DNA from 3 places in the Halopseudomonas oceani genome. Region 2 is predicted to be linked to each of the others. Evidence: predicted binding sites of a transcription regulator. Region 2 holds the regulator's gene; each other region holds the start of a gene.

Region 1 (10,080 bases), 1.3 Mb from region 2:
CGGCGCTGGAAAACGCCTGGTTGCAGGGGGTGCGCAGCCCGTTGCGCTGGTTGCGGACAATGGACGCGATCTGCCTCGATCTGGCCGCCGACGAGCCACGCCTGACCAGCGCCAATACCCCTATTCTGTGGCAGGCGCTGCAGTAACCCTGTGATAAACAGTCGATTTTTTTTCGTTTGCCTCTTGTGCGATGACAAACTTTAGGTAAAATGCCGCCCACAACGGAGCGTAGCGCAGCCTGGTAGCGCGTCTCGTTCGGGACGAGAAGGTCGCTGGTTCGATTCCAGTCGCTCCGACCAACAGCAAAACCCCTAACTCATTGAGTCAGGGGTTTTTCTTTTTCTGCCGTCCAAGATCTGTTGCCGCTCCACCTTGCCTGGCCGAAGAAGGGTCTCCGGCAGGCAAGTGAACGGAACGGCGACAGGCTCTAATCAAGCATCTCACGCAACACGTGGTGCAGAATGCCGCCCGCCTTGAAGTAAGCGATCTCGTTGACGGTATCGATTCGGCAGAGCATCTCGAAGCTCACGCTTTGACCATCGTCTCCGGTTGCTTCCACCGTCAGCCGCTGCCCCGGCTTGAGGTCATCGCTGATACCCGTGATTTCGATTTGTTCGTGCCCGGTCAAGCCCAGCTCAGCCACGCTTTGACCATCCACAAACTGCAGCGGCAACACCCCCATACCGACCAGATTGGAACGGTGGATGCGCTCGAAGCTCTCGGCCAGAACGGCCTTCACACCCAGCAGGTTGGTGCCCTTGGCCGCCCAATCCCGGCTTGAACCGGTGCCGTACTCCTTGCCGGCCAACACCACCAGCGGCGTGCCATCCTGCTGATAGCGCATGGCGGCATCATAGATCGACATCCGCTCACCGGAAGGCACATGAATGGTCTCACCGCCCTCCTCGCCACCGAGCATCCGATTGCGGATACGGATGTTGGCGAAGGTGCCGCGCATCATCACTTCGTGGTTACCGCGCCGCGAGCCGTAGGAGTTGAAGTCGGCCGGCTCCACGCCCAGCGATTGCAGATATTCACCTGCCGGCGAGCTTGCCTTGATATTGCCGGCCGGCGAAATGTGGTCCGTGGTAATCGAATCGCCGAATACCGCCAGCACCCGCGCGCCGGTAACCGGCTGCAGGGGTTCCAGTGGCTCGTCGATGGCATCAAAGTACGGCGGATTTTTCACGTAGGTCGAGGCATCATCCCAGGCATAGGTCTTGCCCTCGCTGACGCTGATCGAGCGCCAGTGATCATCACCGGTAAACACGTCGGCATAGCGGGTCCGGAACATCTCATCTTCGACCAGCGCCACTGCCTCGGCGATCTCGCTATTGGTCGGCCAGATGTCCTTGAGAAACACCGGGCGGTTATCCTGATCCAGACCAAGCGGCTCGTCACGCAGGTTGATTCGGGTGTTGCCGGCCAGCGCGTAGGCCACCACCAGCGGCGGCGACGCCAGCCAGTTGGCCTTGACCTGCGGATGCACCCGCCCTTCGAAGTTACGGTTGCCGGACAGCACCGCCGACACGGCCAGATCGTGTTCACTGACAGCCCGCGCCACCTCGTCGGGCAGCGGCCCGGAGTTGCCGATACAGGTGGTGCAGCCATAGCCCACCAGATTGAATCCGAGCGCATCGAGGCTCTCGGTCAGACCGGCCTTATTCAGATAGTCGGTCACCACCTTGGAGCCCGGCGCAAGTGACGACTTGACCCAAGGCTTGCGCTGCAGCCCCCGCTCCAAAGCCTTCTTCGCCAGCAGACCGGCAGCCATCATCACACTCGGATTGGAGGTATTGGTACAGGAGGTAATCGCAGCGATCACCACCGCGCCGTGGTCCAGCGCGTACTCCTTGCCATCCAGCTGCACCGTGGCATGGGCATTCGGGCCGCCGACGGCGGTACCGGCACCGCCTTCACTTTCCAGCCGTGCCTGCTCGGTATCCGCCGGTGCGAGCTGCAGCGCCAGCAGTGCATCGAAGGCCTCAGGTACATCCGGCAGCGCCACCCGGTCCTGCGGTCGACGCGGACCGGCCAGGCTCGCCTCCACGGTACTCATGTCCAGGTGCAGGCTATCGGTAAACGCCGGCTCGTCGCCCGGTTCGCGCCACAGTCCCTGCGCCTTGCAATAGGCTTCTACCCGCTGCACCACCGCATCAGGGCGGCCACTGAGGCGCAGATAGCGCAGGGTCTCGTCATCCACCGGGAAGAAGCCGCAGGTCGCACCATACTCCGGGGCCATGTTGGCAATGGTCGCCCGATCCGCCAGCGGCAGGTCGGCCAGACCGTCACCGTAGAATTCAACAAACTTGCCGACCACGCCCTTGCTGCGCAACATCTGAGTAACGGTCAGCACCAGATCGGTAGCGGTGATGCCCTCACGCAAGCGGCCGGTCAGTTTGAAACCGATCACTTCCGGGATCAGCATCGAAACCGGCTGCCCGAGCATGGCCGCCTCGGCCTCGATACCGCCGACGCCCCAGCCCAGTACGCCCAGCCCGTTGATCATGGTGGTGTGCGAGTCGGTGCCGACCAGGGTATCAGGCCAGGCCCACTGCTCACCGTCCACCTCAGCGGCCCAAACGGTCTGGGCCAGGTACTCCAGATTCACTTGGTGGCAGATGCCGGTGCCCGGCGGCACCACGCGAAAGTTCTGAAAAGCCTTCTGCCCCCAACGCAGGAATGCGTAACGCTCACCGTTACGCTGCATCTCGATCTCCACGTTGTCATGAAAGGCCGAGTCGCTGGCAAAGCGGTCAACCATCACCGAGTGGTCGATGACCAGATCGACCGGCGACAGCGGATTGATCTGCTCCGGATCGCCACCAGCCCGCGCAACCGCATCACGCATGGCGGCCAAATCCACGACCGCCGGCACCCCGGTAAAGTCCTGCATCAACACCCGCGCCGGACGGTACTGAATTTCACGGTCGGATCGACGCTGCTCCAGCCACTGATTTACGGCGCGAATATCATCCAGCGTGACCGTCTCGCCGTCTTCATTACGCAGCAGATTCTCCAGCAGCACCTTGAGCGACTTGGGCAGGTGCTCGATACCATTCAGTTCGGCTGCTGCACGCTTGAGCGAGTGGTACTGATAGCGCTCTCCCGAGACATCCAATGTGTCAAGCGTACTTAGACTATTGGCTAGGGTCATGCGATAAACCTCCTTGCGCGGGCTCTAGGCCTGCATGGATTGCTATAATCTGAGGCAAGATTCTGCGAGGCCTCTAGTATCTGGCCTGCAAGGATGGCAGGAAGTTCCGGTAAATGCTGAAACCTGCAGGTCGCCGGAACCACTCCCACCATTCAGCAACCGCTCACACGGCTCCACTCACACTCCCCGACGGCAGACTGAAACCGTCCTGCGGAGGAGACAAAGTCGAGGCCTACAGCCATTGCCATCGCTGCCGATATAGCAGTTTAGACAATAGTCAGCCCGATATGTCTCACGGGCAGACATTCAAGGACATTCACCGATGCGTAACAACCAGCCCGTAACCCAGCGTGAACGTACCTTTGCGGCGGACGAGCGACTCATATCCACGACCAACCTCAAGGGCGTCATCACCTACTGCAATGACATTTTCATTGAAATCAGCGGCTTTACCCGCGACGAGCTGATCGGCACCTCGCACAACCTGGTCCGTCATCCAGACGTACCGCCAGCGGTTTTCGCGCACATGTGGGCTGATATCAAGGCCGGCAAGGCCTGGATGGGGATCGTCAAAAACCGCTGCAAGAACGGCGATCATTACTGGGTCAATGCCTTCGTCACCCCCATCTGGGAGAACGGCCAGATCACCGGTTACGAGTCGGTCCGCACCAAACCCACGGCCGGGCAGATTGAACGGGCATCAACGCTCTACCAACGCCTCTCACGTGGCGGCAAGGCGGTGCAGAGTGACGTCGCCGGTCTGGGCATGCAGATCCTGCCGTCCGCACTGGCAATGGCGGCTAGCGGCGCTGCAGGCGTGCTGTTCGGCTGGCCCGGCGCAGCTGTCGCGGGCCTGCTCGGTGTGCCCGCCGGGTATCTCATGAAAGCCAGCCTTGAGCAGCGTCTGCAGCGTATTGTGCACTCGGCCGGCAACAGTATCAGTGACCCGTTGCTGGCCCAGATGTTTACCCCCTTCCGCGGCGCGATGGGCCAACTGGAAATGGCCATTCTCAGCCAGCAGGCACGCCTTACGACCTGCCTCGCCCGGGTAGCAGACAGCGCTGACAGCCTGAAGCTGCAGGCCCATGAAGCCAGCGACATCGCTCGCCAAAGCAGTGAGGGGCTGGCCCAACAGCGCGCCGAAACAGATCAGGTGGCGACTGCCATCAACCAGATGGCTGCGGCGACGCTGGAGGTATCGGGCAACGTCCAGAACGCCGCAGACGCAACCCACGACGCAGCGCAACTGGCCATACAAGGCAAACAGTTGGCCAGCAACGCCCGTATCGCCATCGAGAACCTATCCGGCGCGGTTGAGTCAGCCAGCACCGTCACCAACAAGCTGGCATCAGACGCCCGTGAAATCGGCACCGTCGTCGACGTCATCAAAGGAATCGCCGAACAGACCAACCTGCTGGCTCTGAATGCCGCTATCGAGGCAGCACGCGCAGGCGAGCAGGGACGCGGCTTTGCCGTCGTTGCCGACGAGGTGCGCGCCCTCGCCAGCCGGACAGCCGAAGCCACCGAACAGATCCATGGTCTGATCTCCAACCTGCAACATGCAGCCAAGAGCACGGTAGATACCATGCAGGCTGGCAACGAACAGGCCGAGCGCGGTGTTGCTCAGGTCATCGAAGCAGACGAAGCGCTCGAAGGCATTCGTCAGGCCATCGAACGGATCAACGAAATGGCCGGCCAAATCGCCAGCGCCGCCGAGGAGCAAAGCAGCGTTGCCGAAGAGATCAACCGCAACGTCACCAGCATCGCCTCGCTGGCAGACAGCACGGCGGGCCAGGCCAGCCGCAGCGCCGAGCTCAGTGGCGAACTGGCGACCACCGCCCAGCGCCAGGTCGACCTGGTTGACCGTTTTAACCGCCGTTGACCGGTAACCACTTCCCGAGAAGGTCGAGCATCAGCTCGACCCACAGGCCGCACCAGACGCGCTTCGCCGGGCCAAGCCCCAGAGCTCTCGACAACCTTGTCCTGCCGCCCCTGAGGGTTACCCACCCGCGGGGCGACAGTGCTAAACTGCCGCCTTTGCCTGTGAAACAAGGACACATCCATGTGCGGAATCGTCGGCGCAACCGCCCAGCGCGACATCACCCCCATCCTGCTTGAAGGCCTGCGCCGTCTTGAGTACCGCGGCTACGACTCGGCCGGCGTTGCAATCATCGACAGCGCCGGCGCAATTCAACGCGTCCGCGCCGTCGGCAAGGTCGTAGAGCTGGAAAACGCACTGCAGGCCACACCGGTCAGTGGTCACCTTGGCATCGCCCACACCCGCTGGGCCACACACGGCAAACCGTCAGAACACAACGCCCACCCGCACCTGTCCAACGGACTGGCGATCGTCCACAACGGCATCATCGAAAATCATGCTCCGCTGCGCAAACAGCTGCAGGATCTGGGCTACAGCTTTACGTCCGAAACCGATACCGAAGTCGTCGCCCACCTGCTGGCGCACCACTTTGCCGAAACCGGCGACATGCTCAGCGCGTTCCGCAACACTCTGGGCGAGATTCACGGGGCCTATGCGCTGGCGGTGGTCCATGAATCCGAGCCCGGCACCCTGTACTGCTCACGCATGGGCAGCCCGCTGGTGATCGGAGAAGGCAGCGGCGAACACTACCTGGCCTCCGACCCGCTGGCGCTGCTGCAGGTAACCGACCGCTTCCGCTACCTGGAAGAAGGCGACTACGCCCGCGTTACTCTGGACACCTGCGACATCTGGGACCACGCTGGCAATACTGCCGACCGCCCGGTAGTTCGCTATGAGCACGCCGCCCACAGTCTGGACAAGGGCGAATACCGCCACTTCATGCTCAAGGAAATCTTTGAGCAGCCACAAGCCATCAGCGACACCCTGGCTGGCACCCTTGGCGACGACCACGTGCTGACCGCCATCCTCGGCCCCGAAGCGGAAACCCGACTGGCCGACATCGCCAACATCCACATCGTTGCCTGTGGCACCAGTTACCATGCTGGACTGGTCGCCCGCTACTGGATCGAAGAACAGGCCGGCATTCCCTGCCAGGTCGAAGTCGCCAGCGAATACCGCTACCGCAGCGTTGTAGTGCCGGCCAACACCCTGCTGATCACCATCTCCCAGTCAGGTGAGACCGCAGACACCCTGGCCGCACTGCGTTACGCCAAGGATCAGGGCTACCTCGCAACCCTCGCCATCTGCAACGTCGCTGGCAGCTCGCTGGTACGTGAGGCCGACTGGCGTTTGCTCACGCATGCGGGTCCGGAAATTGGCGTGGCCTCAACCAAGGCCTTCACCACTCAACTGGTGTCACTGCTGTGGCTGACCACGGCCCTCGCCCAGACCCACGGCCGCAGCCAATTTGTTGCCCGTAACGTCAACGCCCTGCGCACGCTGCCTGCCCTGGTGGAACAGGTGCTTGGGCTGGAACCGGCGATTGTTGCGTTGGCCGAGCAGTTTGCCAACAAACACCATGCGCTGTTCCTTGGCCGCGGTCCGCACTACCCCATCGCGATGGAAGGTGCCCTCAAACTCAAGGAAATCTCCTACATCCACGCCGAGGCCTACGCTGCCGGGGAGTTGAAGCACGGCCCGCTGGCCCTGGTGGACGAAGACATGCCCGTGGTTTCGGTCGCACCCAGCGACAGCCTGCTGGAAAAACTCAAGTCCAACCTGGAAGAAGTGCGCGCCCGTGGCGGCCAGTTGATCAACTTTGCCTGCGAAACCATCGAGCAAAGTACCGACCCCGAAGTACGCGACGTCAGCCTGCCGTGGGTCGAAGACTGCGTCTCACCGATTATCTACACCCTGCCCCTGCAACTGCTGAGCTACCACGTTGCACTGGTCAAGGGCACCGATGTCGACAAACCACGAAACCTGGCAAAATCGGTTACCGTCGAGTAACCACCGCTCAAGGCAGGTGTGCGGCTACCGCGGCACACCCTAAGGGAGCCACCCCATGAACACCGACGCAGCAACCATACTGGTGACCGGCGGTGCCGGATACATCGGTTCACACACATGCCTGCGCCTGCTGGAATGCGGCTACCAGGTCATCGTGCTGGATAACTTCAGCAACAGCTCCCCTGAAGCGCTCCGCCGGGTGCAAAACCTCACCGGCAAGACGCTCGACATCATCACCGGCGACGTCAACGACGGCAGCCTGCTGGACGACCTGTTTGCCAGCAACCCGGTTGACGCGGTCATTCACTTTGCTGGCTTCAAGGCCGTCGGCGAATCCGTGGCCGAGCCACTGATGTATTACCACAACAACGTCACCGGCGCGGTTTCGCTACTGCAGGCCATGCAGCGATCCACCGTGCGTAATCTGGTATTCAGCTCGTCAGCCACCGTCTATGGCGACCCAGCCTGCCTGCCGATCACTGAAGACTTCCCGACCAGCGCGACCAACCCGTACGGCCGGTCAAAGCTGATGATCGAAGAAATACTGGGGGATCTTTACCGGAGCGACAGCAGTTGGAACCTCGCCCTGCTCCGCTACTTCAACCCGGTCGGCGCCCACCCCAGCGGACAGATTGGCGAAGATCCGGCCGGCATCCCCAACAACCTGCTGCCGTACATCGCCCAGGTCGCAGTAGGCCGACGTGAGCACCTCAGCGTGTTTGGTGGTGATTACGACACCCACGATGGCACCGGCGTACGTGACTACATCCACGTGATGGACCTGGCCGAAGGGCACGTCAAGGCGCTGCAGTGGTTAACGCGCAAACAGGGCCTTGCCGCCTTCAACCTCGGCACCGGCATCGGCTACTCCGTACTGGACATGCTGCACGCGTTCGAGCGCGCCTGTGGCAAGCCCCTGGCGTATCAAGTGGTTGCACGCCGCCCCGGTGATGTCGGCAGTTGCTACGCCGACCCGTCACTGGCCGCCCGCGAGCTAGGCTGGCAAGCCGAACGGGACGTCGACGCCATGTGCGCCGACGCTTGGCACTGGCAACAGCAGAATCCCGACGGCTACCGCTGACCCGCCCCTCCGCTTGCGAATGCCGCACAAACAAAAAGGCCGGGCAGCAGCCCGGCCTCTTCAAGGCAGTGATTGTCAGCTCTGAATAATGCGCTGCCCATGAATCAGATCGACGATGCCGTTAGTCGGCTGGTAACCGTTAACGGTGTCCAGCAGCAGTGCCCGGACATCGTCATACGCATCCGTTTTCACCGCCTGATTCATACGGATCAGCACCTCATACAGCGTCGGCCAATCGACAAACTCTTCATTTGCCCGATGGATTTTCGGGTGCGCCGTGCGCTCCGGATTGTCACCGATCAGCAGTTCTTCATACAGCTTCTCGCCCGGTCGCAGTCCGGTAAAGGTAATGGCGATATCGCCGTTGGGATCAACCTCATCACGCACCGTCAGGCCTGACAGCATCACCATCTTGTGCGCCAGCTCGACGATCCGCACCGGCTCACCCATATCCAGTACGAAGACATCCCCCCCCTTCCCCATCGAGCCAGCTTGAACCACCAGCTGCGCCGCTTCAGGAATGGTCATGAAATAACGGGTAATGTCAGGATGGGTCACGGTAATCGGGCCACCGCGCTTGATCTGCGAGCGGAACAACGGAATAACCGAGCCCGACGACCCCAGCACATTGCCGAATCGAACCATGGTAAAGCGCGTCCGGTTGACCACCCGCACGCCACTGTCATCGCCCCACAGATTCGGTGCCGACTCAGCACTGAGCGCCTGCAACACCATCTCCGCCAGGCGCTTGGTTGCCCCCATCACATTGGTCGGTCGAACCGCCTTGTCGGTCGAGATGAGCACACAGTTCTGCACACCGCAGCGAATGGCAGCCTGTGCCACCTTCAGCGTACCGAACACGTTATTCATGATGCCTTCGGCAACGTTGTGTTCGACCATCGGCACATGCTTGTAGGCCGCCGCGTGATAGACGGTATCGACCTTCCAAGCCGCCATCGCGTCGACCAGACGACCGCTGTTGCGCACCGAACCCAGAATCGGGATCAGGTCGATCGGCAATTTCTGCGCCTTGATCCAGCCTTGCAGTTCGGTGTGAATGGCGTAAAGACCAAACTCGTTGTGTTCAAACAGCACCAGTTTGGACGGCCCGGCGTTGACAATCTGACGACACAACTCGCTGCCGATGGAGCCACCTGCGCCCGTCACCAGCACCACCTTGTCGCGAATACAGAAATCCATCAGCTCCTCGACCGGCTCGACCGGATCCCGGCCCAGCAGGTCGGCAATATCGACCTCCTGCAGATCGTCCACTTTGACCTTGCCACTGGCAATGTCCATGATCCCCGGGATACTGCGCACATGAACCTGGAAGCCAGCCAGGCGGAAGAGAATCTGCTGTCGTGTTGCTCGGGTGGCAGACGGAATAGCCAGCAGCACTTCCTTGATGTCGGCTTCGGCGATCAATTTGGCAATGTGCTCAGACGGGTACACCGGCAGGCCGCCAATCACCCGTCCGGCCAGACTCGGGTCATCATCAATGAACGCCTTGGGTTTATACATGCGACCAAGCCGCAGCGAGGCCAGTAGCTGATTGCCCGCCGCGCCAGCGCCAAAAATGGCGACCGGCACACCCACTTCCTGCTCAGCCACGGCTTGATCAGGGCCAGGTGCCGCACCCATTAGCCAGTCACCCATGAAGTACTCGCGGGCCGCCAGCCGCAGACCACCAATCAGCAACAGCGAAAGCCACCAGTAAGAAACCATCGCCGAACGCGGAAACAGCACATCCCAGCCGCTATCGCGCCCCGCCAGCACCACCATGACCAGTGCTAGAAACGACAGCGTCACCGACTTGAAAATACACAACAGCGCCTGGCTGCCGAAGTACCGCATCACCGCACGGTACATTCCCATGCGGATGTAGATAGGCAAGGCCAGCGCAGGGGCCAACACAAACAACCAACGCTGTTCAGGCGTGGGAACTACCCAACC
Region 2 (10,080 bases):
CGGCGCCAGCCGCGACCGAGGGCGCTTTACCTGCGCCATGCAGCTCATCCAGCAGCGCTTCAAATTCGTCGTCGGATATCTCGTCGGATGCCGCACTGGCGGCTGGCTCGGGGGTAGCCTTGGCTGCCGCAGTCGGCGCACTGCCATCGCCGTGCAGGGCATCCAGCAACTGCTCAAATTCGTCGTCAGTAATATCGCCGTCAGCCGCAGCTGCAGGGGCGGCCGTTTCAACCGGCTCGGCTTCAGGCTCGGATTTCTCGACGGCAGCAGGTGCCGCAGCAACTTCGTCGGCCGAAGCGGGCTGAGCCAGGGCCGACAGTGCTGCCAGCAATGCCGGGTCTGCAGGCGTAGGCTCTTCGCTTTCTCGAACCTGGGCGAACATGCCGTTGACCGTATCCAGCGCCTGCAGCACAACATCCATCAACTCGGGGGAAACCGTTCGCTCACCCTTGCGCAGAATGTCGAACACGTTTTCAGCGATATGACAGCAGGCAACGAGGGCATCGAGCTGCAGAAAGCCAGCGCCGCCTTTTACGGTGTGAAAGCCGCGGAAGATGGCGTTAAGCAGATCCATGTCGTCAGGCCGGTTTTCCAGCTCGACCAACTGTTCGGACAACTGCTCGAGAATCTCGCCGGCCTCGACCAGAAAGTCCTGGAGAATCTCTTCATCCGCATCGAAACTCATGCACCCACTCCCCTCGGGCGTGTTATCGGAAGACTACGCACCACCACCACGGACTTGCGTCCAGGCACTGCGCCGTCATTCAACGTTGCTGCCAGGTTGCCACCTTGGGCAGTCAAACTGCCGACGCGCCTGATGCACGGCAGCTACAACTGACATCAGAATCCGAGACTGGACAGAAGGTCGTCGACCTCATCCTGACCGGAAACAACGTCTTCCCTTTTATCGGCATGAATTTGCGGACCTTCACCCCTGGAGGAGGATTTTTTTGCCTCTTCCGGCGTATCGCCATGGTTGATGCCGGTAATGCGGTCGACTTGCCCCGCCATACGGACCAGATTGACCAGACTCTCTTCGACATCGTGCACAAGCGTGATCACACGCTTGATGACCTGACCGGTCAGATCCTGATAATCCTGCGCCAGCAGGATGTCGTTCAGATTGATCGACAAATCCTTACTGGTACTTTCGGTGTGCTCAAGGAATTCGCCAACCCGGCGATAGAGATCACGGAATTCATCGGCCGCCATCTCGCGGCGCTGTAGCCGCTGCCAATCTGCCTTCAAGGCACTAGCCTGCTGCCCCAGATCACCGACCTTGGGCGCACTGACCTCAACCAGATCCATCGTGCGGTTGGCTGCCTTGTCGGTCAGCTGAACCACATAGTCGAGCCGGTCGGACGCATCGGAAATTTTGGACGAGTCGGTATCAGCCCCCAGCGCATGGGTGGTATCGATCTGAAAATTGACGATCGCGTTGTGCAGCGCCCGGGTCAGCTGTCCCACTTCGTGGTAGAGGCCGCGGTCACGCGCCTGGTTGATCGCATGAATGACCAGCAACGCTTCACCGAAGTTGCCGCTTTCGAGGTGACCAACCAGCTGGTGCGCATTGTCCTTCAGCGAATGTTCAAATTCCTGAGCAGTCGCCTGGCCGGGATCCTTACTCAAAGCCATAACCTGTACCCCGGTTGATTATTATTTAGCCTGAACTCGCTCAAAGATCTTTTCGATCTTTTCTTTCAATGCCTGCGCAGTGAAAGGCTTAACCACATAACCATTAACGCCTGCCTGCGCGGCTTCAATGATCTGGTCGCGCTTTGCCTCGGCCGTTACCATCAGCACCGGAAGGTGCTTGAGCCGTTCATCGGCACGCACCGCACGCAACAGGTCGATGCCGCTCATGCCGGGCATATTCCAGTCCGTCACCAGGAAATCGAAACTGCCACTCTGCAACATCGGCAGCGCAGTATTGCCGTCGTCGGCTTCGGCTGTGTTGGTAAACCCAAGGTCGCGCAACAGGTTCTTGATGATGCGCCTCATCGTCGAAAAATCATCAACGATGAGAATTTTCATGTTCTTGTCCAAGTCGACCTCCGTACAAACCAGGGAATGTGCAGGCCTGCACCCCAGAAACCCATCGCAAATAACCAAACAAGCCGTAAAAGAAGCTCTGATCAATCGACTGCCATCAGCAGACTGATCGGACGCGCCCTTCGTGTCACCATCCTGGCGACCGACACAACACTGCTAGTACCTGTCGAGCAATCCGAGCATTGTCCGGATGTTGACGACAAAATCAATCATTTCGCCAACTGACCAGCTTCGAACGCAGTCGGGCAGCACACTGACTGTGCAATTGACTGACCCGCGATTCACTGACGCCCAGTACGGCGCCAATTTCCTTGAGGTTAAGCTCCTCGTCGTAATAAAGCGACAGCAACAGCCGCTCACGCTCCGGCAAACTGTCGATAGCCTCAATCAAAGCCGCCCTGAAGCGCTCATCCTGCAGCCCCGAAAAAGGCTCTTCCCCGCCCTGCACATCGGCCGGCGCACCCGACTCCAGCAGGTCATCAAAGCTGAACAACTTGCTGCCGGCGGTGTCGCTGAGAATCGTATAGTACTCCTCGAGACTCATTTCCAACTCGGCAGCAATCTCGTGATCTTTAGCGTCACGCCCAAGTCGCGCCTCCACAGCACGCATCGCATCACTGACCATACGGGTATTGCGGTGAACCGAGCGCGGCGCCCAGTCCCCCTTGCGCACTTCATCAAGCATCGCACCGCGAATGCGAATACCGGCGTAGGTTTCAAAGCTGGCACCCTTGCCGAAATCAAATTTGCGGGAGGCTTCGAGCAGGCCGATCATGCCCGCCTGCATAAGATCTTCAACCTGAACGCTGGATGGCAAGCGCCCCAGCAAGTGATAGGCAATCCGCTTGACCAAAGGAGCATATTGCTCGACGAGACGATCCTGTTCTCCTGCTGAACTCTGTGCTCGTGTATACATGCTCAATCCGCCAGCCTGTGCTGTCATAGACCAGACCCTGTGGGCTGCACCAGACGCTCGACAAAAAACTCAAGGTGTCCGCGCGGGTTAGCCGGCAAAGGCCAGGCATCCACTTTCTGGGCAATCGCGCGAATCGCCAGTGAGGCTTTGCTGCGCGGGAACGCTTCGAATACCGCGCGCTGCTTCTGAACCGATTTGCGCACTGCTTCGTCATAGGGAACCGCACCGACATACTGCAGCGCGACGTCGAGAAAACGGTCTGTCACTTTGGTGAGCTTAGCAAAGACCATGCGACCTTCCTGCGGCGTGCCGACCATATTGGCCAATACGCGGAAACGAGTCATGCCGTAATCACGGTTGAGCAGCTTGATCAATGCATAGGCGTCGGTGATCGAGGTCGGCTCGTCACAGACGACCACCAGCGCTTCCTGGGCGGCGCGCACAAAGCTGACAACTGAATCACCGATACCTGCTGCGGTATCGACGATCAGTACATCGATATTGTCACCGATCTCGCTGAACGCCTGAATTAAACCGGCATGCTGCTGGTGACTGAGGCTGACCATGTTGGCCGCACCTGAAGCGGCAGGCACAATACGGATGCCGCCAGGGCCGGTGACCAGAACGTCGCGCAGGTCGCACTTGCCTTCCAGCACATCAGCCAGCGTGGCCTTGGGCTTGAGACCAAGCAGCACATCGACATTCGCCAAACCAAGGTCAGCGTCAAGCAGAACGACGCGTCGCCCCATTTCCGCCAGAGCAAGGCTGAGGTTCACCGACACGTTGGTCTTGCCGATGCCACCCTTACCACCGGTGACTGCGATTACCTGAACCGGATGTTTGCTGCCCATCTGCGCTGATTACCTTAATTCTGTGAAATTGCTTAACTTGCCCGCTGGGTATGCATCATACCGGCAAAAACGTCGGCCATGGTCTGATCTGCCGGAGCATCGTTGCCAGCCATGCTGACGGCACGACTGACCAGTTGGTGCCCAACAGCACGGCTGATATCGTCCGGTATGCGCTGGCCATCTGCCAGATAGGCTACCGGCAAACCCTGCTCCATCGCCAGCCCCAGCGACTCACCAAGCGTAGCTGCTTCATCAATTTTGGTGAGAATGCAGCCGGACAGCCCGCAAGCCTTGTAGGTGTGATAGGCAGCCTTCATTACCCGATGCTGACTGGTTGCGGCCAACACCAGCAGGTTGCGTACACGGTGGCCTTGACGAGCCAGCGTATCAAGCTGCCCGCGCAGATAGGGATCATTGGCCTGCAGGCCAGCGGTGTCGATCAGCACCAGTCGCTTGCCGGCAAAATCGGCCAGCACATCGTTGAGATCCTGCTTTTCGTCAACTACCTTGACCGGCACGTTGAGAATTCGCCCCAGGGTGCGGAGCTGCTCATGGGCACCGATACGGTAGGTGTCCATGGTCACCAGAGCAACGTGCTGGCTGCCGTGCTTAAGCACGTAGCGGGCAGCCAGCTTGCCGAGGGTCGTGGTCTTGCCAGCCCCGGTAGGGCCGACCAGCGCGATCACGCCGCCGGCATCGAGCGGCTCTTCGCGCAGCACCGGTACGCGGTGGGCCAGATAGGCCAGCAGCATACGCCAGGCCTGACGCGGCTCGGTCACGTCAGAAACCTGACGCAGCAAATCCTGACTGACCTCAGCTGGCAACCCCATCTGGGTCAGCCGTCGCCACAGGCCAGCCTGCTTCGGCTTATGCTGATTGAGCTGTCCCCAGGCCATCCCCCCCAGCTGCGACTCAAGCATCTCTCGCAGACCCGCAAGCTCGGCGCGCATCGCACTCAGGCCAGCGTCATCGCCAGACTGAGCCGGCGCCGCTTCAGCCGCTGCAGGCCGCGCGCTGGTTGCAGCCGGCTCAACCGGTTCCTGAATCAGACGATCCAGCAGGTCGCGGGCTTCTACCGACCCCTGACGCGCCGCGTGGCGCATGCTGTCACCAAACAGCTGGCGATTGACCAACGGCTGGTCGTGGGAAGCCATCTCGCCCACCTCCAGCTCGGCGCGGGCGGCAACAATGCGCTCCTGGGTCTTCTTCAATTCGGTATCCAGACCCGGTGTCGGCGTGGTCAGACGGGGCGCCTCGTAGTCCAGCGCAGCGGTCAGCTCGACGCCACCGGCAACCCGGCGATTGGCGATGATCGACGCATCAGCGCCCAGCTCATCGCGAACCAGCTTCATCGCCTGGCGCATGTCTGCGGCAAAGAAACGTTTGACTTTCATGGCTGACCTCGTCGCTTTTCTGGCACCGCCCGCTGGCGGCTGCTGTCATTCATTCAGAGTGCTGCAGTTCAGTTCTGGCCAACCGTCGCAATGATGGTGACCTGCTTGCTGTCCGGAATTTCCTGGTAGGACAGTACATGGGCGCCCGGGGCTGCGTAGCGGACAAACTTGGCCATCATCATTCGAATCGGCCCCGCCACCAGCAGCACTGCCGGCTTGCCCTGCACTTCCTGCCGCTGTACGGCATCGGACAGCGAGCGCTGCAACTTCTCAGCCATGCCAGGCTCCAGCAACATACCGTCGTCTGCGCCCTGACCGGCCTTCTGCATACTCTGTAGCAACATCTGTTCCAACCTTGGCTCCAGCGTGATCACAGGCAGCTGAGAGTCAAGCCCCACAATGCTTTGCACGATTGAGCGCGACAACGCGACCCGGACTGCGCCAATCAGTGCGCCGGTATCTTGACTCTTGTTCGAGTTGTTGGCGATGGCCTCGGCGATGGTCCGAATATCCCTGACCGGCACCTGTTCCTGCAGCAATCCCTGCAGCACCTTGAGCAGATTCGACAGGGAAATCAGCCCCGGTACCAGCTCCTCCGCCAGCTTGGGCGAGGCCTTGGCGAGCACCTGCATCAACTGCTGCACCTCTTCGTGACCGATCAGCTCATGGGCATGCTTGTGGAGAATCTGGTTGATGTGCGTGGCGACCACGGTACTGGCATCCACCACGGTGTAGCCGAGCGACTGCGCCTGATCCTTCTGGCTCGGCTCGATCCAGACCGCATCCAGACCAAACGCAGGATCCTTGCCGGGCACGCCCTTGATTTCGCCAAACACTTGACCCGGATTGATCGCCAACTCACGATCGGGGTAGATCTCTGCTTCGGCAACACCCACCCCCATGAGCGTCAGGCGATAAGCATTGGGCGCCAGATCCAGGTTGTCGCGGATGTGAACCGACGGCATCAGAAAACCCAGGTCCTGCGACAGCTTCTTGCGCACGCCCTTTATTCGCGCCAACAGTTGGCCACCCTGATTGCGGTCAACCAGCGGAATCAGCCGATAGCCGACCTCCAGCCCCACCATATCCACCGGAGTAACGTCGTCCCAACCCAGCTCACGGGTCTCGGGCGACTGTACCGCGGGTAGTTGCGCCTGCTGACGCTCGGCCTCAACCTTTTCCTCGGCCTTGACCTGCTGACGTTTGGCAATGAAGTAGGCACCACCAGCAGCCAATGCCCCGAGGCTCAGGAACGAGAAATGGGGCATGCCGGGAATCAAGCCCATGACGACAAGGATCGCCGCCGCGACCGCCAGCGCCTTGGGCGAGGCAAACATTTGGCGCTGCACCTGAGCGCCCATGTCCTCGGAGGTCGATACACGGGTAACCATGATCGCAGCAGCCGTCGAGAGCAGCAGCGACGGAATCTGCGCCACCAGGCCGTCACCAATGGTCAGCAGTACGTAGATCCGACCCGCCTCGGCGAACGGCAGGCCGTGCTGGGCCATACCGATGGCAAGGCCGCCAATCACGTTAATGAACAGAATCAGCAGACCGGCGACGGCATCACCACGAACAAACTTGCTGGCACCGTCCATGGAGCCGTAAAACTCGGCCTCCTGGGCGACTTCCTGACGACGTGCCTTGGCTTGTTCCTGATCAATAAGGCCCGAGTTGAGATCGGCATCAATCGCCATCTGCTTGCCGGGCATTGCATCCAGAGTGAAGCGCGCGCTCACTTCCGAGATACGCCCGGCACCCTTCGTGACGACCACGAAGTTGATGATCATCAAGATCGCGAACACCACCAGACCGACCACATAGTTACCGCCGATAACTACCTCACCGAAGGCCTGAATCACCTTACCGGCGGCATCCCCCCCCTCGTGGCCATACAGCAGCACCACACGGGTGGAGGCGACGTTCAGCGCCAGACGCAGTAATGTCGCTACCAGCAAAATTGTCGGGAACACCGCGAAGTCAAGCGGGCGCAAGGCGTAGGCGCCAACCAGCAATACCACAAGCGACAGGGCAATGTTGAAGGTAAACAGAACGTCGAGCAGGAACGGCGGGATCGGCAGCATCATCATGCCGAGCATCACCAACAGCAAAATAGGGATCCCCAGACTGCCGTGGCGCAAACCGGCCAGGTTGGTCCGCATAGTGCCCATCATTTGCGCGCGATCAACAGCCATCGATGAAAAGGTCCCCAGATCAAATATTTGACGCAGATTGCGTTGTATCGAGGTCTACGCAAGAAGCGTTCCAGTTTCAGAACCAGCGACGCCAGAGCGGATCTACCAATGGTTGCCCGCCCGCAGTCGAGTTCTGGTTCGTCCCGGCAAACCTTCTGATAAACTGCTTGGCGATATAGCGGCAAAGGAAGGCCAGACTACTGCCTCGGCAGGCGCGTGAGCGCCACACTGAGCTTCGCCATACACTGTCACCACGGCCAGCCATCCCGCCCCAGCCGGCCGTAACTCGAGAGGTATCATGCGCGCGTACATCGCCCTGTTACTGGGACTGAGCATCACCCTCACCGGATGCCAAAGCCTGTCTCAACCCGATAGCCTCCTCAGCCGGTCGGGCGACGTGATCAAGACCCAAAGCCAGCGCCTGGCTGAACTCGCGAGCAGGCTGACCGACGACCCGGCGGCCCAGCAACGTCACGCGGAAGTCGAGGCCCTGTTTGCGCAGCAGTATATTGACCCGCTCACCCGCTACCTGAACAAACACACCAACGACGCGGACTACGCTGACTACGTGCCACTGGTCCAGGAAGAACGAGACACCCGCTGCAAGGCAATCGGCCAACGCTACCAGGCCGAGCAACCCACCCGCGAGAACCTGCAACGACTACGTGCTGGCTATCAGTTTTCCTGCCCTCAGCAGGTGAGCGACTTTGCCGCCCGGGTACCACAACCCAGCGAAGCGCCTGCCGCCAGCACGACCACCAGCAGCTCCGGCAGCAGCAGTGCAGCGACCAGCCAGCAGGAAAACTGCTATCTGCTGTTCGCCATCCGCAACTACAGCCAGGCCGCTACGGCCTGTGAAGCGGCAGCTGCCGCGGGCGATGCCAAGTCCCAGCATCACCTGGCGAGCATTGTCAGCAGCACCGGACAGAGCAGCATGGCGCTGCGCTGGGCGCGCGCTTCTGCCGATCAGGGCGACACCGCGGGCCAGTTGCTGCTGGCCGATCTGCTGCAACAGCAAAACAGCAGCGAGAGCGACATCGAAGCCTTCACCTGGCTGCAAAAGGCAGCAAGCAGTGGCCAACCCGAGGCCCGCTACCAACTGGCCCTGGCCTACCTGAACGGAACCGGGACCGCTGTCAGCCCGGAGAAGGCTGAAGGTCAGCTGCGCCGTGCTGCGCTGTCAGAGCACGTGCCCGCCATGCTGCAGCTCGCGCGCAGCCATCCCGGCACGGCCTCCGCTCGCCAGTGGCTCAGCGAGGCCGCAGAGCGTGACTCCGCCGAAGGACAGTACCGTTTGGGACTTGATTACCTGCAAGGCGACGGTGGGCCGCAAGACCTGGAGCAGGCCTACTTCTGGCTCAGCCTTGCGCTGATGAACGGGGAGTCTCGCAGCCGTCGCTACGTCGAACAGCTGTCAGGCCAACTCAGCAATGACCAGCTGACCAGCGCGCGCAGCGCTCTGCAACAGCGCCTCAATAGCCGCTAACACACTCGGGTAACAAGGATGCTGCCAGTCAAACGCGCGATCATGGTTCTACTCAGCCTGCTGGTCGGGCTGTTTCTGGTTGGTAGCTGGCTGATCGCCAGCCTGAATCTGGAGTTCGCCGAAAATGCCATGGGCAAGCTGCGCGAACGCCAGATTACCGACACCTTCTACGCCAACCTTGACCGTATCAACGCCCATCACCGCCTGATGGAGCAAAGCACTCGCGGCCTTGCCCGCGCCGGCGGCCTGCTGCTACGCACACCGTCGGAGCCGGCAGCGCTGGCCAGCACCCTGCGCAACGCACTGCAGGATCTGCCCGACAGTTACGGCAGCAGTCTATGGTATGTAGAAGGGGGTCGCCCCGCCCGCTACGCTTATCGTCAGGGACAGAGCGTCCAGGTCGAGCCGCTCAGTGCAGACGAGCAGCAACGCCTCAGCGGCTGGTTCCTGCGTCTGCGTGACCTGCCCAGCCCTGGGGACCCCGCCCAGCAATGGACAGCTGCCTACTACAAAAGCAGCATCAACAGTGTGGTGATCAGCCATGCCACACTGATTCGCGACCAGACCGGCCGCCCGGTTGGTCTGGCGATGACCGACTGGTTGGCAGACGACGTCATTCGCACCGTAAGCCGAGTCGAAGTCACCCCCAGCACCTTTGCGTTCCTGCTCGACCACGAGAACCGCAACCTGTCCAGCCTGTCCGACGCCCCTGACGTCGACCGTGCCCAGCAACTGATCGACAGTGTCACTGCGCTGCAACTGCATCAGCGGCTGCAGGAAGCGCCGGTGCCGGTCATCAACACCCGGCAACTGGCCTCCCCCATGCAGCAGTTGCTGCATCACGTTGGCCAGCAGGATTACAGCCTGTTTTTCTCCCCGACCCGGGCCGGCATGATCTTTGGTATCGGCGTCCCACAGTCAGAGATTGATGCGGTGCTCACCCCAATGCGCGAAAGCAGCACCCGGATTCAGCTGCTTGCCGGCGCCATTATGCTGATTATTTCGGCGCTGATCCTGTATCTGGTCGCCGGCACCTTACGCCAGCTGCACAACCTTTACACCGACACCCTCACCCATCTGCCAAACCGCGAACGGTTGCTGGCCGACCTGAAAAAGACCCACACCGCCAGCCTGCTGCTATTAAACCTGGATGCCTTCAAGGAGATCAACGATTTCTATGGCCACC
Region 3 (10,080 bases), 430 kb from region 2:
AGAAGGCACGGACAACGAAGTCACGGTAGTAGTCAAACCGTCCCGAGCAGATGCCAAACCAGCTATCCGCGGGCGCAATACTGTGCCGATTGGCCCGCAGCAGTGGCACAAACTCCAGCATCTCGGCAGCCACATCGCTGCCGGGCTGCAGGAACCGCGCCGGCTGATTACGCGACAGACCCGCCTCTGTTCGACAGCGCATTAGAAAGTCAGACCAGGCTGCCTTCAAGTCAGCGAGTTGCTGCAGGTCTGCTGGCGCCGCCGGATCAACTTCCAGCAGTTGGTCACGCAAGGGGCCAGCAAGCGAACGCCGCGGCTCCTGCTCGAGCCAGTCGGCCATCTGTTCGCACCACTGCCCGTAATCCAGCTGCAGCAGGGGCAAATCAAGCAACCACTCACCGGGATAGTCAAGAATCTCCAGTCGCAGCTGCTTTACCGGCTGCACTTTGCGCAGCAAGCCCTGAGGCCGAAAACGCAGATCAATGACCACCCGGGACAGGTCCGCTGTCGACTCGGGCCAACGGGCAGGATTCGACGACAGGGCAGAAAGGGATTCCAGATAAGGGAAAGGCTGCTCGACGCTTTCACGCTGCCAGCGTACGGACTCCAGTCGGTCAAAGGGCGCGCGTCTGGCCAGCAACCCCTTGCGATGATTCTCCAGCTGATTGATCAGGCTGGTTATAAAGGTGGTTTTGCCAGCGCCGCTAAGCCCCGTCACCCCTACGCGCAGCCGCTGCTGCCCGAGCGCCTCAGCGCGCTGTGCCACTTGCTTGAACCAGTTCGCACTTTTATTTTGCACGCTGCAGGCACTCCACAAATCGTTTATGGTCTATGACCAGTATTACATACCCACTTTTTTGGAGAGAGGCCCCCCGCATGGCATATTCGGATACTCACAGCAAGGCAATCGGTTACCTGCTCTGGATATTCGGGTTCATGGGGGCGCACCGCTTCTACTACGGAAAACCCTGGACCGGGACCCTGTGGTTTTTCACGTTGGGGCTGTTTTTCATCGGCTGGATCATCGATCTCTTTCTGATCCCCAGCATGGACCGCGAGGCAGATCGCCGGTTCCGTACCGGCCCAATCAACTTCAACCTGACCTGGATCCTGCTGACGTTCCTAGGGGTCTTCGGTGCTCACCGCCTGTACATGGGCAAATGGATCACCGCAATCATCTACTTCTTTACCGGCGGCTTGTTCCTGGTGGGCGTGCTCTATGACTACTGGACTCTGAACGAGCAGATTTCCGTCGAAAACATGCGCCGCGAGTGGTAAGCGGCGCACCATCACTCAGAGCTCGACGGGCTCGGCGCTCATCGCACTTTGGCGCCGAGTCGGCTTCAACAGCAGCAGTAACGGAAACGCACTCAGTGTGATCCACATCATCAGGCGAAAATCCTGCAGGTAGGCGAGTGTCGCGGCCTGCCTGGTTACTTCACCATTTATCCTTGCCAACCCTGCTGCCGAATCCAGACTGTAAGCCCCCTGCTCCACGGCCTGCTGCAATGCCTGGCTGAACGGGTTGATGTAGTCACTGAACGCCGCATGGTTGATCTGCGTACGCTGGGCAAGAAAGGTCACCACAACCGAAATACCGATGCTGCTGCCGATATTGCGAACAAGGCTGAACAGGGCCGTGGCATCGTTGCGATAACGTGGCATCAACGTGCTGAACGCCAGCGTCGACAGCGGCACGAATACAAACCCCAGGCCGAAGCCTTGGGTAATGCCGGTTCGAATGATATCGAAGCGACTGACATCCAGATTGAACAGCGTCATTTCCCACAGCGAAAAACAGGTCAACCCCAAGCCCAACCCGATCAGCCAGCGCGCATCCACCCGTCCCGACAACCGGCCGACGATCATCATCGCAACCATGGTGCCGACGCCACGGGGCGCCAGTACCAGCCCCACATCGATCACCGGATAATGCTTCAGGTTCTGCAGAAAAGGTGGCAACAGCGCCATGGTCGCAAGCAGGATGATACCGACAACAAAAATCATCATCAGCCCGACCGAGAGATTGCGGTCCCTGAACATCTGCGGCTCAAGAAAGGGGTGCTCGCGGCGGGTCATGATATGCACCACAAACAGGTACATACCGAGTACGGCCAGAACCGCCTCGATCCAGACTTCAGAGCTGGCAAACCAGTCCAGAGTCTCTCCCCGGTCCAGCATCATCTGTAGCGCACCGATACCCAGCGCCAGAAGCAAGAACCCCGTCAGATCAAAACGCCGACCACGGTTGGTCTCGGTTTCCGGCAGAAAGGCAACCAGCCCCAGCCAGGCCAGAATGCCAAATGGCACATTGATGTAGAACACCCAGCGCCAGTTGTAGTACTCCGTCAACCAGCCGCCCAGCGATGGCCCGAGAATGGGACCAACCATCACCCCAACACCCCACACAGCCATCGCCGAGCCGTGTTTCTCTGGCGGGTAGGTATCAAGCATGACCGATTGCGATAGCGGCACCAGAGAAGCGCCGAAAACACCTTGCAGCAAACGAAACAATACAATCTGATCAAGACTCTGGGCTGCACCGCACAGCATCGAAGCCAGGGTGAACCCTACCACCGCACTGAGCAGCACCCGCTTGCGTCCGAAGTGACTGCTGAGAATGCCGGTCAGCGGCATACAGATGGCTGCGGCCACGATGTACGAGGTCAGAACCCAGGAAATCTGGTCCTGGGTGGCCCCCATACTGCCCTGCATATGGGGCAACGCGACGTTGGCAATCGTGGTATCCAGCGCCTGCATGATGGTCGCCAGCATCACCGATAACGTAATCAAGCCACGTCTCATCGCCACGTTATCACCCTGCACCGCTTCCGCGTTCATGCCGGTAGCCTCACAACGACCAGCCAAGCAGGCTGCGGCGATGACCGGTATCCACCTCAACCAGGCTACTCAGCCCTGCCAGCAGCGCCGGGCTGCCTTCCTCGGGCTGCAGGCGGATGCGAACGGGTACCCGTTGCACGATCTTGACCCAGTTACCAGTGGCATTCTGCGCCGGGATAACCGAGAACTCGGAACCCGTAGCAGGACTGAGACTTTCAACCACCCCATGCCAGACCACGTCGGGATAGACATCAATATGCACTTCAACATCCTGCCCGGGGCGAACGTAGGTCAGATCGGTTTCCGGAAAATTCGCTTCCACCCAAGGATTCTCCGAACCGACCAGTGACGCAGCGATGCTGCCCGCATGCAGATATTGGCCTGGCTTCGGTAGATTGCTGACAATCCCCGGCAACGATGCCAAGACCGTGGTGCGGCGCAGATTCAACTTTGCTTCGTCCAGTTCTGCCTGAGCAGCAAGATAACGCGGGTGCTCCTCAACCGGCGTGTCGACACTGCCGCCCAGCATTTGTGCGAGGCGCTCCAGCTCCTGTTGCAGCACAGTCACTTCCTGACGCGCCAAATCGTTGGCCTGCTGCGCATCATCAAAAGCAGCAGCAGAAATGTACTGTTTGCTCAACAGGCTCGACTGGCGCTGCTCTTCCCTGCCGGCGAAATTGGCGCGAGTGCGCTTGAGCACCAGTTGTGCCTGGGTCTCCCGGTAGTTGGCCTTGAGCGCAGCCAAATCAGTACGCACCTGGGCGAGCTGCGCTTCAGCCTTACTGACGGCGATCTCAAACGGGGCGGCATCGATACGGAACAGCGGCTGCCCGGTCTCGACCAGTTGGTTTTCCTTTACCAGCACGTCGGTGACCATGCCGGAAACTTCTGCGCTCACCGGCACCTTGTCGGCGCGCACGTAGGCATTCTCGGTTTCGACATAGCGTCCGCCATTGAGGTAAAAAAGCGCGCCTCCCGTCAGCAGCAAGCCCGGCAGCACGAACATCAGCAAGAAACGCCGCCTGCCGGACGAAGCGGTTCGAGGAGTTTTCGGGTTATCGGTATTGTCAGTCATGCAATGAACTTCCGTAGGTCACGATCAGAGTCCTGCTCAGACGAGCAGGCGTTCGCGGATATGGGTGAGCGCCTTCATCAGTACGGCGATCTCGTCATCACTCAGGCCATCAAGCACCCTTGCCGTGATCGACTCGCTTAGCTGTTCGAACATCGCGATATAAGGCTCTGCTGCGGGGCGCAGGTATAGCTGGAACGCGCGACGGTCGATGGGGGACTTGCGCCGCTCAATCAGCCCCAGCGCTTCCAGTTGATCAAGCAGACGGGTCAACGTAATTGGTTTGATTTCCAGAACCTCCGCCAGCTCAACCTGGCGGACACCCTGGCTGCGGGCGATGTAAACCAGCACACGCGACTGCGCCTGAGTGAGGGAGTGGTCACCGCGCTCTGACTGAAAAGTGCGCCTGAGCAGGCGATAGACATCGGCGATCAGAAAGCCGAATCGGGGCTTGGCAAGCATATGAAAGCACCACTTATAGTAAGCAATGCATACAATATGACTTGGTTACAAAATGTGTCAACAACCAGACGTCGGGCGCACAAACAAAAAAGCCGTCGCGATGGCGACGGCTTTTTGAAAGGACGCAGTTCAGACGCTAGACCGGGTCATTGCGATTAAGCAACTCCGGCGGCAGATGCTGAATGTAGTCGTCCTCCTGCGGCGGCATCTGCAGGTGAAAGCCCTGCTCCCTGAGGTTATCCAGTACCGTCAGGATATCCTCCTGTGCCAGCTTGCGCTCTTCGTGCAGCACCAGATCCATAGCGTGCTCGCCTTTGCCAAAGAGCTGTAGCAAGGCGTCTGGCAGATCATTCAGCCCTTTTTCACGCGGCACGTACAGGTACATACCCTGTTTCTTGGTGCTGCGGAAAATGGAACACAAAACCTTCATTCAACTACCTCCACCGCACTGTTGGCGGCCTTGAGCAATGCCTCGCCCATCAGCTCACGACGCCAGCCAACCAGCTCATCGGGCAGCCGATAAGGGCCATTGGGGAAACCGGTGCGCACCATGGCCTCCAGCACCTTCTTGCGCAGCATGATTTCGGCGGCAATCCCCCGCTTCTCTGCTTCCTGTTGCCCAACCTTGCGCAACACCTTCAGCAGGCGGTTTGCAGCAGACGGCAGCGGTTCCGGCAGGGTCTGCGGATACTCAGCAGGTGCAACAGCACGGCCCTGGCGGATCAGTTGGAGCAACGTCTCACCCTCATGGCGCACCGTGCGCGGATGCATGTCCTCAATACGCGAAAGGGCCTGAAGGGTGTCGGGCTGACGCTGGGCCAAAGGACACAGAGTGCGCTCGCGCAGCAACCGGTTACGGGCCACGTTCCGCGCCTTGGACTCGCGCTCACGCCAGGCCGCAAGCACGCGCAGGACTGCTAGCTCAGCGGGTTTTAACCGCCACGCCTGCTTGACCTGGGTGTAGGCGAGATCGGGATCAATGCTCTGGCCGGAAGCAGCAACCTGCTCTGCGGTGTCCGCAAACAGCCAGTCAGCAACCCCTGCATCCGCAATACGGGGCCCAAGAATATGGTAAATCTCGGCCAGGTGTTGGGCATCACGCGCAGCATACTCAATCTGCGCCTCACTCAACGGCCGCTGCAACCAGTCTGAACGCGTCTCATCCTTCGGCAGGTCTATATCCAGCAGCGCACTGACCAGACGCGAGTACCCCATCGAGAAATCCATCCCGAGAAAGGCTGCTGCAAGCTGAGTATCGAATAGCGGAACCGGCATCGCACCACACAGGCGGGAGAAGACCTCCAAGTCTTCGCTGCAAGCGTGCAATACCTTTACCACCGACAGGTCCTGTAACAGGGCAACAAAAGGCGACCAATCAGTAATCTTCAAAGGATCAATCAAGGTCGCACGTTCGCCGTCACCGATCTGAATGAGCCCCGCAATAGGGTAAAAGGTCTCAGTGCGAACGAACTCGGTATCCACCGCAACAAAGGGCAGCTTTCGCCATTGGGTACAGCTACGAGCCAGCTCGGCATCGTCGTCAATCATCACAGGTTGCGTCAGCGCAGGGGTCATGTGCAGTCTTTCCTGGGGCCTGCTCCGCTTCGTCAAGAAACGAAAAACCTCGCCAAGTCGGGCGATGGGGCACAGGCAATGGTGATTCCCTGGGCAGATCCGGTAACGCTGCGTGGCGATTTTTCGCACACGTCAAAGGAAAGGCCCTGAAGTTGCACGCAGTATAACCGATGCGCTCGCGCCCTGCCGTAGCGTCTACCCCGCGGGAAAGCTTCAAGTTTGACCGGGATCAACCGATATATCAGAGTGACGACAGATACTGGCGCCCTTTTTCCGCGTGCCTGGACGGTCAACTGTTCAAACATGCTTTGGAGTATGCATGCAATCCTTCAAGAACCTGCCGCTAAAATTCAAGTTCTGGGCATTAAACGGCGTCGCCTTCGCTGCGACTCTGATGCTCGTACTGGTCGCCATCTGGGTTGAGCAGCACAGTATTGAGCAAACGCGACAGGAACTGGCTCAGGTACTCGCCAGCGAACAACCAGCCAACGGCAAGGTTCACGGACTAAACTGGATTACACTGCCAAATGGCGCACAACCGGCACCGGGGCGATGGCTGGAAGCAAGCCAGTTAGGCTCCGATCAACAACGATACACCGGTGCCTGGACCGCCAGTGATGGCCGAGCGCTGGCCGTCGAGCACCTGGGCTTCATAGCTCTATTGATAGAGCGCGCGCCTCTCTACGCAGGGGTAGTGACAGTCCTTATGCTAATGGTGCTGTTTTTCTCCCAATTACTCATTCTGTTCATTACTCGCCACATCATCACCCTGCGCGACGTCATGCTGGCCGTCGAGAACAGCGGCGACCTGACCCTCCGCGCGCCCTGCAGTGCACATGACGAGGTCGGCTCCATGGCGCGCGCATTCAATGCAATGCAGGAAGCGCAACAGAAAGTCGTCGGCGCGGTTCGCCAGGCAGCATTGGAGCTCGATCAGCGCTCCCGCGGGCTGGCCGACACCATGATCCGCATGCGAGACGGAATGATCGTCCAGCAGGGGGAAACCGACCAGGTCGCCGCCGCAGTAAATGAAATGGGCGCTACCGTGCAGGACATTGCGGGCAGCACGTCACTTTCCCGCGACCAGTCGAATCAAGCCAATACCCTCGCAACCCGTGGTCGTGATCAGGTCTATCAGGTTCGCAAAACCATTACTGGGCTGGTCACCAGTATTGACCGTTGCACCGAGCACATGCACCAGCTGTCGACCCACAGTCAGGAGATCAGTGGCGTGGTGCGTGTCATTCGCGAGATTGCCGAACAAACCAATTTGCTGGCTTTGAACGCCGCCATTGAAGCAGCACGCGCTGGTGAATCTGGCCGCGGTTTCGCTGTCGTGGCAGATGAGGTGCGCGCGCTGGCCCAGCGAGTGCAAAATTCGACGGATGATATTCAGCGCATGATCGAGGCGCTGCAGGGTGGAACCGAGGTTGCCGTTGAAGACATGCAGGCCAGTGCCAGCCTGACCCACGACTCAGTGCAGCAAGTTGCAGACGCAGGTGAATCATTGCAGGAGATCGCTGACGCCGTGAGTCAGATCAGCGAGGGCAATAGCGAAATAGCCTCGGCGGTAGAGCAACAAAGTATGGCTGCCGATGCCATCACCCAGAGCGTAGTGGAGATTCGCGACGTCACCGAGCGCACCGTAGAGCAAACTGCACAAAGCGCTGATACCAGTGACCAACTGGCCAAGCTGGCACATCAACTGACTGAAGCCGTCAGCCGTCTGCGAACCTGAAACAACTGACGGCGCCCGAAGGCGCCGTCACAACCGCTACTCCAAGACAATCCGTCCTTGGTTGTTTGCCAGCGTGCTGGCCCCGATACCCTTCACCTCCGCCAGAGACTCTACCGAGGCAAAGGCGCCATGCTCGGTGCGATAGGCGACGATGGCATCAGCCTTGGCCTGCCCCACACCCTGCAATACCTCGGCAATTTCGGCAGCCCCTGCGGTGTTGATATTGACCGTAGGCCCGGACGCTTCCTGCGCCCAGCTCGGCGATACCAGCAGTACACTCAGGGCCAGGCCCAATGCAGCAACAAGACGACGCATATATCTTCCTCCGTGTAATTAATAAACGCCGCACTGAAGGAACATCACTCCAGCGGTATCCCTGCGGCACGAAGGACGCTAAACCAAAAAGGCCGAAGAGCGAATGACTCTCCGGCCTTGATGTGACCAAACACGCAACCGCGCAAACAACTCAGCTCTGGGCGTCGAAACCGCGCTGTAGATCAGCCTTGATATCTGTGAGCTCCTCCAGCCCGATAGCCAGACGAATAAGGCCCTCACGGATACCCGCCGCTTCGCGGGCCTCGACACTCAGACGGCCATGGGTGGTGGTCGCCGGGTGAGTGATAGTGGTCTTTGCGTCGCCCAGGTTGGCAGTAATGGAAACCAGCCGGGTCGCATCGATGAAACGCCAGGCAGCCTCTCGCCCACCCCTCAACTCGAAGCTCACCACCGCACCAAAAGCACTCTGCTGTGCCTTGGCCAGTGCGTGCTGCGGATGTGACGGCAAACCCGCGTAGTAAACACATTCAACTTCCGGGCGCTGCTCAAGCCACTCGGCAATCTGCTGCGCCGACTCGCAATGGGCACGCATACGAAGGCGCAGCGTTTCCAGCCCCTTGAGGAATACCCAGGCATTGAACGGGCTGAGGGTCGGTCCAGCCGTCCGCAAAAAGCCCACCAGCTCCTGCATGTGCTCACGACGGCCGACCGCCACCCCGCCCATGCTGCGGCCCTGACCATCAATGTACTTGGTGGCAGAATGCACGACGATATCCGCGCCCAATGCCAGCGGCTTCTGCAGCGCCGGCGTACAGAAGCAGTTGTCGACCACCAGCAAAGCCCCCTGCTCACGGGCAATCGCGCCGAGCGCGCCGATGTCACCCAGCTCAGCGAGCGGATTGGACGGAGACTCCATGAAGAACATCCGAGTGTTCGGTTTGCAGGCCACGCGCCAGGCCGCCGTATCCGTCAACGGCACGTAATCCACTTCAATGCCAAAGCGCTTGAAGTACTTTTCAAACAGGGTGACAGTAGCGCCGAATACGCTGCGCGATACCAGAATATGATCGCCGACCGAGCACAGGCTCATCACCGTTGTCAGAATGGCCGCCATACCGGAGGCGGTAGCAACCGCCTGCTCGCCGCCTTCCATGAGCGCAATACGCTCTTCGAAGGTCCGTACGGTCGGATTCATATAGCGTGAGTAAACATTGCCGCTGGTCTCACCGGCAAAACACGCTGCGGCGTCAGCAGCACTACGAAACACGTAGCTGGAAGTCAGGAACAGCGCCTCGCCGTGCTCTGCCTCCGGTGTACGACGCTGACCGGCGCGCACCGCCAGGGTATCAAAGCCAACGCCGTCCAGATCGCTGTCCAGTCGGCCGGCCTGCCATTCTTCGGTCATTCGAGAACCTCATTCATCCAGTGGCAGCCCGCGCCGCCACTCAGCATCAGTTGTTATGCAGATCGATGATCGCGCTGACTCGCTGGCCAGTCGACTTGGCAGCGTCGTTGCGCGCTTGCTCGATACGGTCCAGATACTGTTCATTGACGTCGCCAGTCACGTATTCGCCATCGAAGACCGCGCAATCGAAGTGCTCGATCTTGACCTTGCCACCACCAACAGCATCTTTCAGGTCATCAAGATCCTGATAGATCAGCCAGTCTGCGCCGATCAGCTCGGCAACCTCGTCTGTGGTACGGCCATGAGCAATCAATTCGTGAGCACTCGGCATATCGATGCCGTACACATTCGGGTAGCGCACTGCCGGTGCAGCGGAACAGAAAAACACCTTCTTCGCGCCCGCTTCACGGGCCATCTGAATGATCTGCTTGCAGGTGGTGCCGCGCACGATCGAGTCATCGACCAGCAACACGTTCTTGCCGCGGAACTCGAGATCGATAGCGTTCAGCTTCTGGCGCACCGACTTCTTGCGTGCAGCCTGGCCTGGCATGATAAAGGTACGACCGATGTATCGGTTCTTGACGAACCCTTCACGGAACTTGACGCCCAACTGGTTGGCCAGCTCAAGTGCCGAGGTGCGGCTGGTATCGGGAATCGGAATGACTACATCGATGCCGTGGTCGGGGCGCTCGCGCTGGATCTTGTCTGCCA

Evidence for each region. Region 2 encodes FliA, which starts transcription of late flagellar genes. Its sites were predicted from a motif close to CTAAAGTTTNNNNNNNNNNNGCCGNTAA; they were not measured.
Region 1: ACKPCU_RS09345 (methyl-accepting chemotaxis protein) is a predicted target of FliA. The motif match lies at 3,390-3,417, and genes of this name have one in related genera.
Region 3: ACKPCU_RS13350 (methyl-accepting chemotaxis protein) is a predicted target of FliA. The motif match lies at 6,163-6,190, and genes of this name have one in related genera.

The regions. Positions count from the first base shown of each region.
Region 1 covers NZ_OY781932.1:1,997,729-2,007,808, reverse strand. The annotation lists gene mobA (molybdenum cofactor guanylyltransferase MobA) at 1-146, shown strand, start outside; tRNA gene ACKPCU_RS09355 (tRNA-Pro) at 223-299, shown strand; gene acnA (aconitate hydratase AcnA) at 428-3,157, opposite strand; gene ACKPCU_RS09345 (methyl-accepting chemotaxis protein) at 3,480-5,039, shown strand; gene glmS (glutamine--fructose-6-phosphate transaminase (isomerizing)) at 5,220-7,046, shown strand; gene galE (UDP-glucose 4-epimerase GalE) at 7,102-8,127, shown strand; gene ACKPCU_RS09330 (nucleoside-diphosphate sugar epimerase/dehydratase) at 8,203-10,080, opposite strand, start outside.
Region 2 covers NZ_OY781932.1:3,275,006-3,285,085, forward strand. The annotation lists gene ACKPCU_RS15270 (chemotaxis protein CheA) at 1-685, opposite strand, end outside; gene ACKPCU_RS15275 (protein phosphatase CheZ) at 841-1,635, opposite strand; gene ACKPCU_RS15280 (chemotaxis response regulator CheY) at 1,657-2,034, opposite strand; gene ACKPCU_RS15285 (RNA polymerase sigma factor FliA) at 2,258-2,995, opposite strand; gene fleN (flagellar synthesis regulator FleN) at 2,992-3,819, opposite strand; gene flhF (flagellar biosynthesis protein FlhF) at 3,852-5,213, opposite strand; gene flhA (flagellar biosynthesis protein FlhA) at 5,282-7,387, opposite strand; gene ACKPCU_RS15305 (tetratricopeptide repeat protein) at 7,707-8,894, shown strand; gene ACKPCU_RS15310 (EAL domain-containing protein) at 8,913-10,080, shown strand, end outside.
Region 3 covers NZ_OY781932.1:2,846,560-2,856,639, forward strand. The annotation lists gene ACKPCU_RS13315 (YcjX family protein) at 1-799, opposite strand, end outside; gene ACKPCU_RS13320 (NINE protein) at 877-1,278, shown strand; gene ACKPCU_RS13325 (DHA2 family efflux MFS transporter permease subunit) at 1,294-2,841, opposite strand; gene ACKPCU_RS13330 (HlyD family secretion protein) at 2,852-3,916, opposite strand; gene ACKPCU_RS13335 (MarR family winged helix-turn-helix transcriptional regulator) at 3,953-4,375, opposite strand; gene ACKPCU_RS13340 (YcgL domain-containing protein) at 4,512-4,805, opposite strand; gene rnd (ribonuclease D) at 4,802-5,950, opposite strand; gene ACKPCU_RS13350 (methyl-accepting chemotaxis protein) at 6,270-7,688, shown strand; gene ACKPCU_RS13355 (ComEA family DNA-binding protein) at 7,725-8,003, opposite strand; gene ACKPCU_RS13360 (O-succinylhomoserine sulfhydrylase) at 8,155-9,369, opposite strand; gene purF (amidophosphoribosyltransferase) at 9,416-10,080, opposite strand, start outside.